3 regions of the Pseudomonas sp. FW306-02-D09B genome follow, and region 2 is predicted to be linked to each of the others. Evidence: predicted binding sites of a transcription regulator. Region 2 holds the regulator's gene; each other region holds the start of a gene.
What was found. Region 2 encodes FliA, which starts transcription of late flagellar genes. Its sites were predicted from a motif close to CTAAAGTTTNNNNNNNNNNNGCCGNTAA; they were not measured.
Positions count from the first base shown of each region.

Region 1: AC3WK5_RS09570 (flagellar protein MotY) is a predicted target of FliA. The motif match lies at 2,153-2,180, and genes of this name have one in related genera.
Region 3: AC3WK5_RS28795 (methyl-accepting chemotaxis protein) is a predicted target of FliA. The motif match lies at 1,760-1,787, and genes of this name have one in related genera.

Region 1 covers NZ_JBYSXY010000004.1:225,713-228,991, forward strand. Annotated here, with positions in the region: gene AC3WK5_RS09565 (argininosuccinate synthase) at 1-1,051, opposite strand, end outside; gene AC3WK5_RS09570 (flagellar protein MotY) at 1,181-2,089, opposite strand; gene pyrC (dihydroorotase) at 2,246-3,279, shown strand, end outside.
Region 2 covers NZ_JBYSXY010000012.1:108,981-112,259, forward strand. Annotated here, with positions in the region: gene flhF (flagellar biosynthesis GTPase FlhF) at 1-664, shown strand, start outside; gene fleN (flagellar synthesis regulator FleN) at 779-1,609, shown strand; gene fliA (RNA polymerase sigma factor FliA) at 1,606-2,346, shown strand; gene AC3WK5_RS19930 (chemotaxis response regulator CheY) at 2,513-2,884, shown strand; gene AC3WK5_RS19935 (protein phosphatase CheZ) at 2,916-3,279, shown strand, end outside.
Region 3 covers NZ_JBYSXY010000034.1:13,492-16,770, forward strand. Annotated here, with positions in the region: gene AC3WK5_RS28795 (methyl-accepting chemotaxis protein) at 1-1,647, opposite strand, end outside; gene AC3WK5_RS28800 (LysR substrate-binding domain-containing protein) at 1,838-2,758, opposite strand; gene AC3WK5_RS28805 (NorM family multidrug efflux MATE transporter) at 2,917-3,279, shown strand, end outside.

The sequences.
Region 1 (3,279 bases), on a different contig from region 2:
TGCCTTTGTACAGCTTCAGGCGAACCACACCGTTCACATGCGCCTGGGAAGCATCGATCATCTGTTGCAGCATCAGACGCTCAGGGCTCCACCAGTAACCGGTGTAGATCAGGCTGGCATATTTAGGCATCAGCTCGTCTTTGAGGTGAGCCACTTCACGGTCCAGAGTGATCGACTCGATCGCCCGGTGAGCACGCAGCATGATGGTGCCGCCTGGGGTTTCGTAGCAACCACGGGACTTCATGCCGACGTAACGGTTCTCGACGATGTCCAGACGGCCGATGCCGTGCTCGCCACCGATACGGTTCAGGGTCGCCAGCACGGTAGCCGGAGTCATTTCGACGCCGTCCAGTGCAACGATGTCGCCGTTGCGGTAGGTCAGTTCCAGGTACTGCGGCTTGTCAGGAGCGTTCTCCGGGGAGACGGTCCAGCGCCACATATCTTCTTCGTGCTCGGTCCAGGTGTCTTCCAGCACGCCGCCTTCATAGGAGATGTGCAGCAGGTTGGCGTCCATCGAGTACGGGGATTTTTTCTTGCCGTGACGTTCGATCGGGATCGCGTGCTTCGCCGCATAATCCATCAGCTTCTCGCGGGACAGCAGGTCCCACTCGCGCCAAGGGGCGATCACTTTCACGCCAGGCTTGAGTGCGTAGGCACCCAGTTCAAAACGAACCTGGTCGTTGCCCTTGCCGGTCGCGCCATGGGAAATGGCGTCAGCGCCGGTTTCGTTGGCGATTTCGATCAGGCGTTTGGCGATCAACGGACGAGCGATGGAAGTACCCAGCAGGTACTCGCCTTCGTAAACGGTGTTGGCACGGAACATCGGGAAAACGAAATCACGCACGAATTCTTCGCGCAGATCGTCGATGTAGATTTCTTTTACGCCCATGGCTTGTGCCTTGGCGCGGGCCGGCTCGACCTCTTCACCCTGACCCAGGTCAGCGGTAAAGGTCACCACTTCACAGTTATAAGTATCCTGCAGCCACTTGAGGATCACCGAAGTGTCCAGGCCGCCGGAATACGCCAGAACGACCTTGTTTACGTCCGCCATGCCATCACTCCACGGGGTTCTACGGAAAGCCGAGAAGTCTACCGCTGCGAGCGGATAAATTACAGAGGCGCGACAGCTTATGATGACGAAGCGACAGATTATGTCGAGCGGGCGACGATTTCAGCCGGTTCAGGAGGTCGTCGCGGCACTGCTTGCCGAGCTGACTTGCGGAGCCGGTTTATCGGTGGGTGCAACGCGCTCAAGATGAACGTTGACCCGGCGATTCCTGGCCCGATTGGCGGTGTTGGTGTTAGGGGCCAACGGATAGCGTTCGCCGTGAAAACGCATCGTGATCTGTGATTCCTGAATGCCATTGGCCTTGAAGAAGTCCATCACCGCCAACGCCCTGCGCCGAGACAGATCACGGTTGGTCAGGCGATTGCCGCTGTTATCGGAATGGCCGTCGAGTTCGATGTGATTGACCGTCGGGTCGGCCTTCATGAAGTTCAGCATAACCTGCAGCTTGGCCTTGGCCTGCGCGTCCAGATCGATACCACCGCCCGGAAAACCAACCTCAGCCTGCTTAACCTGCTCGTAATTCATCGGCAGCAACTTGGCGACACACGCCTGATAATCGGCGTAGGCCTTGCTGAAGCTGACCGGTAACAAACGGACTTCCGACACACCGCCATCGCGCGAATAATGGCGAATCAGCGGACTGCGACCGTCCATCAAACCGCCGATAAGGCGTCCGGCCTGGAGTTGCGAGCTGTTGAACAGCACATCACCGCTGCCAACCTTGACCGCCCCCAGATTGATATCGCCGCGCCCCGGCTGCCAAGGCGCAGCGGCGGCCAGCAACGTCGCCGAGCCGCCGCTGATCATCGGGTTGTAGGCCTTCAGACGAAAGGTGGCCTGCTCGCCTGCGCGCCGCACGAACTCGCCCGAACCGAAATCGGTAATCGGCTGGCTCAGGCGACATTCGAACTTGTCGCCTTCGACCGTCCACTCGATGCTCTCCAGACGCGTCTGGAAAGTGAGCGCCATCGCAGGAAGGCTGGCAAACACGCTGAGCAAGGCTAAATAACGCTGGCGCACGGGAGGCTCCACTGGCTTCTACAACAAAAAGACCGATACATATAATTACGGCATACCTTTGTCATATCGGAAGCTTGCTGCAAAACTTGATAGCGAGTGCCTGGATGAGTCTTTTCCGGTAGCATTCCCTTGAGTTTGACCCGCCTGGAATCCCCAATGTCCGACCGCCTGACCCTGCTGCGTCCCGACGACTGGCATATTCATCTTCGCGATGGTGCTGTGTTGCCCAATACTGTCGCGGATGTCGCGCGCACCTTTGGTCGCGCGATCATCATGCCTAACCTGGTACCACCGGTGCGTAACGCCGCTGAAGCCGACGCCTATCGCCAGCGCATTCTCGCTGCGCGCCCGGCCGGCAGCCGTTTCGAACCGCTGATGGTGCTCTACCTGACCGACCGGACTACACCCGATGAAATTCGCGAGGCCAAGGCCAGCGGTTTCGTTCACGCCGCCAAGCTGTATCCGGCTGGCGCGACCACCAACTCGGACTCCGGTGTTACCAGTATCGACAAGATCTTCCCCGCGATCGAGGCCATGGCCGAGGTCGGGATGCCCTTGTTGATTCACGGTGAAATCACCCGCGGCGACGTCGATGTCTTCGACCGCGAAAAAATCTTCATCGACGAGCACATGCGTCGGGTCGTGGAGCGTTTCCCAACGCTCAAAGTGGTGTTCGAACACATCACCACCAGCGATGCCGTGCAGTTCGTCAACGAGGCTTCGGCCAACGTTGGCGCAACCATCACCGCTCACCACCTGCTGTATAACCGCAACCACATGCTGGTGGGCGGGATTCGTCCGCACTTCTATTGCTTGCCGATTCTCAAGCGCAATACGCATCAGGTCGCCCTGCTTGACGCCGCTACCAGCGGCAGCGAGAAGTTCTTCCTGGGCACGGACTCGGCTCCGCACGCCCAACACGCCAAAGAAGCCGCGTGTGGCTGTGCCGGTTGCTACACCGCTTATGCCGCGATCGAGATGTACGCCGAAGCCTTTGAACAGCGCAATGCGCTGGACAAGCTCGAAGCCTTCGCCAGCCTCAACGGCCCGCGTTTCTACGGCCTGCCGGCGAACACCGACCGCATTACCCTGGTCCGCGAAGAATGGACTGCCCCAACCAGCCTGCCGTTTGGCGAGCTGACTGTCATCCCGCTGCGCGCCGGTGAAAAACTGCGCTGGCGCCTGCTGGA
Region 2 (3,279 bases):
TGGCGTGATCGCCATGGTCGGCCCTGCCGGCATGGGCAAAACCACCACGCTGGCCAAGCTGGCCGCACGTTACGTGCTCAAGTACGGCGCGCAGAACATCGCGTTGGTGAGCATGGACAGCTTCCGCATTGGGGCTCAGGAACAGCTCAAGACTCTGGGGCGTATCCTCAATGTCTCGGTGACTCACGTCGACCCGGGCCAGTCCCTGGCGCAAGCCCTTGATCCGCTGTTGCGCAAGCGTGTGGTGTTGATCGACACCGCCGGCCTGCAGGCCAGTGATCCGGCGTTGCGCATGCAGCTGGAAAGCCTGGCCGGTCGCGGGATCAAGTCGAAGAATTATCTGGTGCTGGCCACTACCAGCCAAAAGCAGGTGCTGACTGCCGCTTATCACAGTTACAAGCGGTGCGGGCTAGCAGGCTGCATTCTGACTAAACTGGATGAAACAGCGAGCCTGGGCGAGGTGTTGAGCCTGGCAATCAGCCACGAATTACCTGTCGCTTATCTGACCGACGGGCCACGGATCCCGGATGATCTACATTTACCGCGCCGGCATCAGTTGGTCAGTCGCGCCGTTAGCGTGCAGATGCAGGAAGAACCCAGCGAAGAAGCCATGGCTGATATGTTCGCTGACCTCTACCACAGCCCGGCCAAGCGTGTCGGCTGAGGTAATAATGAATAGATTTGTATCTACATCGATGGCCTGCCATGCATTGTTCACAAGTGAGCGCGCAGCCAGTCATGTAGTCCGCGTCTAAGCAAGACAAGGTAAAGAACGAACATGGGCAGCATGCATCCCGTACAGGTGATCGCAGTGACCGGCGGCAAAGGTGGCGTCGGGAAGACTAATGTGTCAGTGAACTTGTCCCTGGCTCTTGCTGAGCTCGGCCGGCGCGTCATGCTGCTGGACGCCGATCTGGGGCTGGCGAACGTTGACGTCCTGCTGGGGCTTACGCCCAAGCGTACGCTGGCCGACGTCATCGAAGGCCGCTGTGAACTGCGCGATGTATTACTCCAGGGGCCGGGCGGAATTCGCATTGTTCCAGCAGCGTCCGGTACCCAGAGCATGGTTCATCTGAGTCCAGCCCAGCATGCTGGCCTGATTCAGGCATTCAGCGACATCGGCGATAACCTCGACGTATTGGTGATCGACACGGCGGCGGGCATTGGTGAGTCGGTCGTCAGTTTTGTTCGCGCAGCCCAGGAAGTATTGCTGGTGGTGTGCGATGAGCCGACGTCGATCACTGACGCCTACGCGCTGATCAAGCTGCTCAACCGCGATTACGGCATGAACCGCTTCCGCGTGCTGGCCAACATGGCGCAAAGCCCGCAGGAAGGGCGAAATCTGTTCGCCAAGTTGACCAAGGTCACGGATCGCTTCCTCGACGTCGCCTTACAATACGTCGGTGCGGTGCCTTACGACGAATGCGTGCGCAAGGCGGTGCAAAAGCAGCGCGCCGTGTATGAAGCGTTTCCTCGCTCCAAATGTGCACTGGCGTTCAAGGCCATCGCGCAGAAAGTCGATACCTGGCCGTTGCCCGCCAACCCGCGTGGGCACCTGGAGTTTTTCGTCGAGCGTCTGGTGCAGCAAACTGCGGGTCCGGTTCTATGACAGCCAGCGGTTACAACCTGTACAAGAAGTCGGCGCGTGACGCGCAGTACGAACTGATCGAGCGTTACGCGCCACTGGTAAAACGTATTGCCTATCACCTGTTGGCGCGCTTGCCGGCCAGTGTTCAGGTCGAGGACCTGATCCAGGCAGGCATGATCGGTTTGCTTGAAGTGTCGACCAAATACGACGCGAGCAAAGGTGCGAGTTTCGAGACGTACGCGGGGATCCGTATCCGTGGTGCGATGCTCGATGAAGTCCGCAAGGGTGACTGGGCGCCACGCTCGGTACACCGCAATACCCGGATGGTGAGTGATGCGATTCGCTCAATTGAAGCTAAAACCGGGCGTGACGCTAAAGATCACGAGGTTGCGGCCGAACTCCAATTGAGTCTCGACGATTATTACGGGATTTTGAATGACACCTTGGGCAGTCGCCTGTTCAGCTTCGACGATCTGTTGCAGGACGGCGAGCATGAAGGGCTGCACGAGGATGGCGCGAGTGCTCATCTCGAACCGTCGCGCGACCTGGAAGATGAACGCTTCCAGGCTGCACTGGCGGATGCGATTGCCAATTTGCCGGAGCGTGAGCGACTGGTGTTGGCGCTGTACTACGACGAAGAGCTGAATCTCAAGGAAATCGGTGAGGTCCTGGGGGTCAGTGAATCGCGGGTCAGCCAGTTACACAGCCAGTGCGCGGCCCGTTTGCGGGGGCGTTTGGGGGAGTGGCGAGCGCGCTGACAGCAGTGTGGGGACACTGCGAACGAAACAGGCAGGGCGTAACGCTGTGCCGGTCTTCATCCGTTGTGCTCCAGACAGTCGTCGAGTGCTCTGCCGAATTGATTGAATGGCGTGTTCAGGTGCTGAACGCGTTTAAGACTGCTTGGAGGTCGAATTGGACAAGAACATGAAAATCCTCATCGTTGATGACTTCTCAACGATGCGGCGGATCATAAAAAACCTGTTGCGTGACCTTGGGTTCACCAACACGGTCGAGGCGGACGACGGTATTACCGCCATTCCCGTCCTCAACAGCGGGAGCATCGACTTTCTGGTAACGGACTGGAACATGCCTGGCATGACCGGTATCGATTTGCTGCGCCACGTGCGCGCCGATGAAAAGCTCAAGCACCTGCCGGTGCTGATGGTCACTGCCGAAGCCAAGCGCGAGCAGATCATCGAAGCCGCTCAAGCCGGTGTAAACGGCTATGTGGTCAAACCCTTCACGGCCCAGGCGTTGAAAGAGAAGATCGAAAAAATATTCGAACGCATCGGTTGATGCGCGGAGCCACTGCGCCACGGGGGGAGCTATGGAGCAAAGAGAATCTTCACAGGGCGATTTCGAATCGACCCTGAAAAAACACGCTCACGAACTGGTCGAAAGCCTTGAAAAGGGCAGGTTCGGTGACGCTGTGCAACTGATCCATGAGCTCAATCAGACCCGTGACCGCGGCCTGTACCGGGAGGTGGGCAAGCTCACTCGCGAGCTGCACAGCGCGATCGTCAATTTTCAGATTGACCCGAACATGCCGCAAGCCGAGGAAGTCTCACAGATCACGGACGCCACCGAGCGCCTGTCCTATGTGGTCAAGCTGACCGAAGCGGCCGCGAACCGGACCATGGATCTGGTCGAGAACAGTACTCCGCTGGTCAATGGCCTGAGCACTGACGCCC
Region 3 (3,279 bases), on a different contig from region 2:
GATCATCCCGGAAATCTCGTCAGTCGCTTCGCGAGTGCGCGAGGCCAGGTTGCGCACTTCGTCCGCCACCACAGCAAAACCTCGGCCCTGTTCGCCGGCACGTGCGGCTTCGATGGCGGCGTTGAGTGCCAGTAAATTGGTTTGATCGGCAATCGCGGTAATCACCCCGACAATGCCGCCGATTTCCTGGGAGCGCTGACCCAGGGTGTTGATCACCGTCGCCGTGCTGTTGAGAGCACTGGCAATCTGCTCAAGGGACGAAGAAGCTTCTTCCATCGAGGTACGACCGATCCGCGTCTGCTGGGCGTTTTCCTGGGCCAGACGCTCGGTGTTGCCCATGTTGTCAGCGATGTTCAGCGAGGTCGCACTGAATTCTTCCACGGCACCGGCCATGCTGGTGATTTCACCGGACTGCTGTTCCATCCCTTCATACGCACCGCCGGACAACCCGGATAATGCCTGCGCGCGACTGTTGACCTCTTCCGAGGCCTTGCGGATGTGCTCGACCATGGTCGATAGAGCCTGGCTCATCTGATTGAAGCTGCGCGCCAATTGACCGATTTCATCATGGCTCGACACGTTCAAACGCACGCTCAGATCACCCGCACCCAAGGCTTCAGCCTGCCGCACCAGATCACCCAACGGCGCCAGCTTGCTGCGCAACAGCCAGACTGCCGCGCCTACCGCCAGCAGCATCGCCAGCAAGCTGCCAATGGCCAGGCGGATACCGATGCTCCAGGTCACTGCGCGGATTTCGCTTTTCGGCATGCTCGCCACTACTGACCATGGCCCGCCCTCGAATGGCACGGCAACGCTGTAGAAGTCTTCGGACTTGTCGCTCCAGAACGCGCCCCGCCCCGGCGTCCTGGCCAAACCGGCGATGGTCGAAGTCGCCTGATCCAGCGCCTGCACGCCGGCCGGCGGCACCAGCCATTTGTTTTGCTCATCGAGCAGCGCCAGTGAACCGCTCTGGCCGATGCGGAAGCGTTTGAGGTTGTCGAACTGCGCGCTCTGCGCATCGGTGTAATCGAAACCCACGAACAACACCGCGATCACCTTGCCGCTGCTGTCGCTCACGGGGGTGTACTGCGTCATGTAGGAACGATCGAACAGCAAGGCCCGGCCGACATAGCTCTGGCCCGCCATCAGCCGCTGATAGGCCGGGTGCGCATGGTCGAGCAGCGTGCCGATGGCGCGGGTGCCGTCCTGCTTGCTCAACGAGGTGCTGACCCGAATGAAGTCCTCGCCACTGCGCACGAACAACGTCGCCACGCCGGCAGTCATTTGCTTGAACTCATCGACCTTGTCGAAGTTGTTGTTCAACACTTCGTTGCCTAGATGCAGGCCCGGAGTCTGCACGCCCGCTACCGTCACCGGCTGCTCCGGGTGCACGCTCAAACCGCCACTGAAACGCTTTTCAAACAACCCGCTCAGGCGCTGGGTGCTTTCGCGCAGGGTGCCGTGGAAGGTGCTCAACTGGTCGGCCAGCAACCGCGCCTCACTGGCCAGATGCTCTTCACGCGTGTCGAGGTTGGCAGAATCCAGCGAACGCAGGGCGAACACCGTGCTGCCACTGATGACGACCGCGAGGATGACGGCAAGGGCAAGCCCCAATTGTGAGGCGATCCGGGCACGAGGTTGAGACATGACAGCTCCTGGCCGAGGAGCCGGATCATCCTGATCGCGTCGCGTGGCTCGGCAAAATATCCAGTAATAGGGGAAGCGCGAAACCTATCAGAACGAAGGTCCCACTTTCAGGGATTCGGCGGCGTAGATAAATACTTGAGCGATGCACAAGGATATCGCTCAAGGCTGCCATGGCGGTGGCTACATCGATTCAGCCGAGGCGCTCGACATCCGGCAATTCCATGGCCTGCACCTCACCCTGGAGGAAGTCGCTGAGACGGCGCAAACGTTCACCGCCGGGGCGGGTTTTCGGCCAGACCAGGTAATAATTCAGGCCGCTGGCCACGGCAGTCGGCCACGGCAAACTCAAACGCCCCTGAGCCACATCTTCGGCCACCATCAGCAAGTCACCCATCGACACCCCGTAACCACGGGCGGCGGCAATCATCCCCAGCTCCAGCGTATCAAACACCTGCCCGCCCTTGAGCGACACCTGCTCCGACAGGCCCATACACTCCAGCCAACTGCGCCAGTCACGCCGATCAGGAGTCGGGTGAAGCAGTTCAGTACTGGCCAGCCGCTCGACATCCCATGGTTGATCATTCAACAGATTCGGTGCGCCGACCGGGATCAGCAGTTCAGGGAACAGGTAACTGGCCTCCCAGTCCGGTGGAAAATGCCCGTTGCTCAACAACACCGCACAATCGAACGGTTCGTGATTGAAGTCCACCGAGTCGACGTCCATCCAGGCGCTGGTCAGTTGCACCTCGTTGCCCGGTTGCAAATGCCGAAAGCGACTGAGTCGCGCCAGCAGCCAGCGCATGGTCAGGGTCGAAGGGGCTTTCATGCGTAAGACGTCATCTTCGGCGCGCAAGGTATTGCAGGCCCGCTCCAGCGCACCAAAGCCCTCACGCACACCCGGCAGCAGCAAACGCGCGGCCTCGGTCAGTTGCAAATTGCGCCCGCTACGCTGAAACAGCCGACAGGCGAAATGCTCCTCCAGCGTACGCACATGTCGGCTGACGGCGCTTTGGGTGATCGACAATTCTTCGGCAGCACGGGTAAACGAACTGTGCCGCGCTGCGGCCTCGAAAGCGCGAAGGGCATACAACGGAGGAAGACGACGAGACATTGGGAAAGCTCCTATAGCGCGACCCCGGAACCTTATCAGAAACTCTCCAGCATGAGTTTTAGTCATGCCAGCAATCGTTTTTATCCCTTTGTGCAAACGCTTGCGAGCGCCGAGAATCAACCCTTCCCGATTTATCTGACTAAACGAGCGTGATGATCATGCAGCATCCAGCACGTACCGAACTCTGGGCCATCCTGCGGCTGGCGGGGCCGCTGATTGCCTCGCAGTTGGCGCACATGCTGATGATCCTCACCGATACCTTGATGATGGCCCGGCTCAGCCCGGAGGCGTTGGCCGGTGGCGGCCTGGGCGCGGCGAGCTATTCGTTCGTGTCGATTTTCTGCATTGGCGTGATCGCGGCGGTCGGTACGCTGGTGGCGATCCGCCAGGGTGCCGGCGACATCGAAGGCGCCGCGCGGCTGACCCAGGCCGGGCTTTGGCTCGCGTGGTTGATGGCGTTGGTGGCGGGCCTGCTGCTGTGGAACCTCAAACCGGTGTTGCTGCTGTTCGGCCAGACCGAA